Linked DNA regions of Mucilaginibacter gracilis. The protein of the gene in region 1 interacts with the protein of each later gene in a pairwise test. Links are inferred from orthologs where the notes say so. Each region holds a gene or a part of one and is shown on either strand. Other genes may lie near its edges.

Region 1 (3,195 bases):
CCGCAGGGCAAAATATATTGGATGGTATAGGGCTGGTTATTTACCCGGCTTATGTTGAACACCGGCCGGTTATGCTGCTAAAAGCACTTGCCGCCGGCATACCCGTTATAACCACTACAGCCTGCGGCTTGCAGGCACACCCTAATTTAACCATTTTGCCAACCGGTAATTTTGAATTGCTAAAGCAAACGGTTGAATTATATTTGAGTAAAAGCAAAACTTTTGATACGCTTAATACATAATCTACAACATCAAAATTTATCCACAGCGTACCCCCGTACCACATATTTTGTTAACTTCGCACGTCGCTTTAAAAAGCACCTAAATTTAATTTTGTAATAAGCGACGATTGCATAAAATATAACAATGGCTGAAGATTTAGAAAATGGCGGCGGAGGCTCGTCTGATAAAATTATCCCTATCAATATTGAAGAAGAAATGCGGTCGGCATACATCGATTATTCGATGTCTGTTATCGTATCAAGGGCTTTACCTGATGTTCGCGACGGTTTAAAACCTGTACACAGGCGCGTACTTTTTGGTATGCTTGATTTGGGATTGAACGCAAACAAACCTTATAAAAAGTCGGCACGTATTGTGGGTGAGGTACTCGGTAAGTATCACCCGCATGGCGATTCGTCGGTATATGGCACTATGGTGCGTATGGCCCAGGATTGGAGCCTGCGATACCCTTTGGTTGACGGGCAGGGCAATTATGGCTCGATAGACGGTGATAACCCTGCGGCAATGCGTTACACCGAGGCAAGGTTGCAAAAAATTGCCGAAGAGATGCTGGCCGATATTAATAAGGACACCATAGACTACCAGTTAAACTTTGACGACTCGTTACAAGAGCCAACTGTATTGCCCGCTAAGTTCCCTAACCTGTTGGTTAACGGAGCATCGGGTATTGCGGTAGGTATGGCTACCAATATGGCACCACACAACCTTACCGAGGTTGTAAATGCCACCATAGCTTATATTGATGACAGGGCCATTGAAATTAGCGAACTGATGAAGTTTGTTAAAGGCCCCGATTTCCCCACCGGTGGTATTATTTATGGTTTTGAAGGTGCCCGCGAGGCATCAGAAACCGGTCGTGGCCGTATTGTATTGCGCTCGCGCGCCGAGATCGAGATTTATAACGGCGACCGTGAACGCATCATCGTTACCGAGATACCTTATCAGATCAATAAATCCATCATGATTGAGCGTACTGCCGAACTGGTGAATGAAAAGAAACTGGAAGGCATATCGGCCATTCGCGACGAATCAAACCGTGAAGGTATCCGTGTGGTTTACGAAATTAAGCGCGATGCCAATGCGGCTATTGTGTTAAATAACCTTTTTAAATACACATCGTTACAAACATCGTTTAGTGTAAATAATATTGCGCTGGTACATGGCCGCCCAATGTTATTGAACCTGAAAGATTTAATACATCACTTTGTTGAGCACCGCCACGAAGTAATTATACGCCGTACCAAATTTGAACTGGCCGAAGCCGAAAAACGCGCCCATATATTAGAGGGTTTGTTAATCGCCTTAGACCATTTGGACGAGGTTATTCAACTGATACGCAGTTCGAATACTCCGGACGAGGCTCGCGACGGCTTGATGACGCGCTTTGACTTGAGCGAAATACAGGCCCGTGCTATTTTGGATATGACGCTTCGCCGTTTAACCGGACTGGAACGCGATAAGATAAAAGCGGAGTATGCCGAACTTATGAAACTGATAGATTACTTAAAATCTATTTTAGCCGACGAAGGTTTGCGTATGCAGATCATCAAAGACGAACTGACCGAGATTAAAGAAAAATACGGTGATGAGCGCCGCACACAAATAGTGCATTCATCTGCAGAAATGCAAACCGAAGATTTTATTGAGGATGAAAATGTGGTAATCACTATATCGCACGAAGGTTACATTAAACGTACACCTTTAACCGAATACCGCACGCAAGCAAGAGGAGGGAAGGGAGCTATAGGCAGCAATAGCCGCGATGCCGATTTTATTGAGCACCTGCTTATTGCATCAAACCATAATTACATGCTGTTTTTTACCGAAACAGGCCAATGCTTTTGGCTGCGTGTGTTTGAAATTCCCGAAGGTACGCGTACATCAAAAGGGCGTGCTATCCAAAACATCATCAATATCCCTAAAGAAGAAAACATTAAGGCTTATATTAAGTTAACAAGCCTAAAGGATAAAGATTATTTGGAAAATAACTTTATTATTATGTGTACCCGCAAAGGTGTGATCAAAAAAACTTCGTTAGAAGCTTATTCACGTCCGCGCGCTAACGGTATCAACGCCATCAACATCAATGAAGGTGATACTTTGCTTGAGGCAACGTTAACAACTGGCAGCAGCGAAATTGTAATGGCCTTAAAATCGGGCAGAGCAATACGCTTTAACGAATCAACCGTTAGGCCAATGGGGCGTACTGCAACAGGTGTTAGAGGTATTACCCTCGCCAGCGAAACCGACGAAGTTGTGGGTATGATAGCTATTGATGATGCCGCCACAACGGTATTAGTAGTATCAGAAAAAGGATATGGTAAACGTACCGATATTGACGACTACCGCGTAACCAACAGGGGAGGTAAGGGTGTTAAAACCATTAACGTTACCGATAAAACCGGCCAATTAGTTGCTATTAAAGGAGTTACCGACGAGCACGATTTGATGATTATTAACCGATCGGGCATTATTATACGTATTGCAGTTAGCGAGTTAAGAACAATGGGCCGGGCAACGCAAGGAGTGAGGTTAATATCGTTAAAAGAGAACGACAGTATAGCCTCGGTGGCACAGATAGAACGCGAAGAAGAGGTGGTAGAAGCCGAAGCTGCCGAAGAAACAGTTACTGAAGGAGAAGGCACTATAATTGCTGAAGCCAGCGAACCGGCTGAAGGCGACAGTAATGCAGACAGCGACGCAACTGAAGGCACTGCCGACGAGGACGAAATAGAAGAATAAATTTTAGGTTATGTTAATCCGTAAAATAACTTTACTGATCGCATGTATTTGTTTTACATCCTTTATTGCCAGGGCACAGTCCGAGGCGATGAAGGATGTAATTAACAACCTGGCCCTGTACCATAAAAAAAACGATGTGAAATATTTGGGCGATTCAAAAAAATCGGTCGATGCAACTTTCAAAACCCATTCGGATAGCGTGGACATGGG
Region 2 (3,023 bases), 1.7 Mb from region 1 along the record:
TGGATATGATTTAAAAAGTAATCTATACCCTCTGCCTGTTTTTTCGCCCAGTCGATACTGTTGTACGAACTCAGCAAGTTATCGCGTAAAGAGGTAAACGAACTTACATACCTTTCGCCATCCCCGGGTGCACAAACCACACATATTTCTTCAATCCCACTTGCAAAGGCCTCTTCTGCAATTATTTGTATAACAGGCTTGTGCAAACCGTCAATATCAATAACGGGGAGCATTGCCTTTTGAACGGTATCCGCAACAGGATACAACCTCTGCCCGCGAGCCGCAGCAGTTATTACACCTTTTTTGATTCTCATCATTAAAAAAATTTAGGCTAAATATATATAACTTATGCAAACGATTGCAGCATATTACACCAAATATTACATTTTACTATTTGCAAAATGCAATCAAGTTAGGGTGTCCGCCCGATAATTAAATGTAATACTACAAAAATAGAAAAGCCAGGCGTGAGCCTGGCTTGTAATAAATAATATTTATATGGGTTTTAAATATGTTCGGTTTCCGCGGAAGCCTTAAATATCTATCCTTGCGTATTTGGCATTTTTTTCAATAAACTCGCGGCGCGGGGCAACCTCATCTCCCATTAGCATGGAGAAAGTATGGTCGCATTCGGCTGCGTTATCTATTGTAGCGCGGCGCAGGGTGCGGGTTTCGGGGTTCATGGTAGTGTCCCATAGTTGTATGGCATTCATCTCACCCAAACCTTTATAACGTTGTACGTGTACGCTATCTTCTTTACCGGCACCCTTTAAACGCTGTATGGCGTTTAGGCGTTGGTCTTCGGTCCAGCAATATTCCTGATCTTTACCTTTTTTAACCAGGTATAACGGTGGCGACGCAATGTATACATAGCCGTTTTCAACCAAGGCTTTCATATACCGGAAGAAGAAAGTAAGAATCAATGTTGTAATGTGGCTACCATCAACGTCGGCATCCGTCATGATAACAATTTTGTGGTAACGCAGTTTATCAAGGTTCAATGCTTTCACATCATCAACGGTGCCTATGCTTACGCCCAGAGCGGTAAACATGTTCTTGATTTCTTCGTTCTCGTAAATTTTGTGTTCCATGGCTTTCTCCACGTTCAGTATTTTACCACGTAATGGCAAAATAGCCTGGTATTCGCGGTTACGGCCCATTTTGGCGGTACCACCCGCCGAGTCACCTTCCACTAGGTACAATTCACAAACGGCCGGATCGCTATTGGCGCAATCGGCCAGTTTACCAGGTAAGCCCGAACCGCCCATTACGTTTTTACGCTGCACCATTTCGCGGGCCTTACGGGCCGCAGCACGTGCCTGCGCTGCAATAATAACTTTACCAACAATTAACTTGGCTTCCTTAGGGTTTTCTTCTAAAAAGTTACCCAATATTTCGCCAACAGCCATATCAACGGCGCCCATCACTTCGTTGTTACCCAACTTACCCTTGGTTTGCCCTTCAAATTGCGGCTCCTGTACTTTTACCGAAATTACAGCAGTTAATCCCTCGCGGAAATCATCACCTGTAATTTCAACCTTCATGTTTTTCAACAATCCCGATTTATCGGCATAAGCCTTTAAAGTACGGGTTAACCCACGGCGGAAACCTGCTACGTGTGTACCACCCTCAATGGTATTGATATTGTTTACGTAGCTATGTACGTTTTCGCTGTAAGTATCATTATACTGGAAAGCCAGCTCAACCGGGATACCATTTTTAATACCATCCAGATAAATTGGCTCGGGTATGATAGATGTACGGGTGCTGTCCAAATAAGCTACAAACTCCTGCAAGCCGCCTTCCGAGAAAAATACTTCGTTAAGAAAACTGCCATCTTCGTTCACAACACGCTCATCGGTTAAAGTTAACTTGATGCCTTTGTTGAGGAAAGACAATTCGCGCAAGCGGCCCGCTAATGTTTCGTATTTGTATTCGAGGGTTAAGGTAAATATTTCCGGGTCGGGCTGGAAAGTTTGTGTAGTACCGGTATGGTCGGATACGCCGATTTCTTTAACCTCAAACATAGGTTTACCCTTTTCATATTCCTGGGTAAATATTTTGCCTTCGCGGTACACCAACGTTTTCATGTGGGTTGATAACGCGTTAACGCAACTTACACCCACACCATGCAAACCGCCCGATACCTTGTAAGTATCCTTATCAAACTTACCACCGGCATGCAACACTGTCATTACAATTTCCAGTGCCGATTTATTTTCTTTTTTATTGATACCTGTAGGTATACCACGCCCGTTATCAATAACGGTAATGGAGTTACCTTCGTGAATAAAAACATTAATGGTATCGCAATGGCCTGCTAAGGCCTCATCAATAGAGTTATCTACAACCTCGTAAACCAAGTGGTGCAGGCCCTTTGCGCCTGTATCGCCAATATACATAGAGGGGCGCTTACGTACGGCCTCTAAACCTTCTAAAACCTGTATATTATCCGCATTATAAGTAGATTTATCTTCTTTTTCTTCGGGTTTATTTACTTGTTCTTCGTTAATATCTTCGTTTTCTTCGCTCATAATTAATATAAAATCAACAACCTTCAAAAATACAAAAATTGGCTGAGATATGGGTTATTGTTGATAAAAAGACGCTCCGCTAAATATCGTTCTAAACATGCTCACTTTGTTACTATTGGCGCGCCCAAACAACTTGTAATAATAACCTGCCCGCTTAAATAACAGGCAAGCCACAGCGCGGGTTTGTATTTATTTGTTCATTAATTTTGTAAACATTACAATTCCCGGAATTTTCAAAAGATTAGGATACTTGTACCGAAAGTTTATCTTTGTCAAAATTTTTAAGTTCAATAAATGAAAACCTCAGTTTCCAAATTAATTAAAACAAGCCTTGCCGTAGCAATAGTGGCTACCGTAGTGGCATGTAACCCAACTAAAACAGACACAAGCAAACCAGCAACCGCCACCGCAGTGCCCGAAAAAGCTGAGATAGTATATGTGAACTCGGATACGCTGGTACATAACTATGAATATGCCAAGGATATGGCT

What was found. Proteins that work in one complex are often made in the same cells at the same time.
Region 2: the proteins of gyrA (region 1) and gyrB interact in binary tests that used the Escherichia coli proteins (3 or more experiments, as listed by UniProt). The link is inferred for Mucilaginibacter gracilis from one-to-one orthologs.

Annotation. Positions count from the first base shown.
Region 1 is NZ_RBKU01000001.1:4,457,301-4,460,495, forward strand. Bases 52-3,185 are described here. They hold gyrA (DNA gyrase subunit A), read left to right. Parts: upstream 52-366; coding sequence 367-2,985; downstream 2,986-3,185. Other genes in these bases: BDD43_RS19795 (VanW family protein), read left to right, coding at 52-242; BDD43_RS19805 (tetratricopeptide repeat protein), read left to right, coding at 2,996-3,185. Outside these bases: more of BDD43_RS19795, read left to right, coding at 1-51; more of BDD43_RS19805, read left to right, coding at 3,186-3,195. UniProt on the Escherichia coli protein: A type II topoisomerase that negatively supercoils closed circular double-stranded (ds) DNA in an ATP-dependent manner to maintain chromosomes in an underwound state.
Region 2 is NZ_RBKU01000001.1:2,791,800-2,794,822, reverse strand. What follows is about bases 35-2,996. They hold gyrB (DNA topoisomerase (ATP-hydrolyzing) subunit B), read right to left. Parts: upstream 2,535-2,996; coding sequence 534-2,534; downstream 35-533. Other genes in these bases: BDD43_RS12020 (OmpH family outer membrane protein), read left to right, coding at 2,829-2,996; BDD43_RS12030 (UTP--glucose-1-phosphate uridylyltransferase), read right to left, coding at 35-317. Also shown: more of BDD43_RS12030, read right to left, coding at 1-34; more of BDD43_RS12020, read left to right, coding at 2,997-3,023. UniProt on the Escherichia coli protein: DNA gyrase negatively supercoils closed circular double-stranded DNA in an ATP-dependent manner to maintain chromosomes in an underwound state.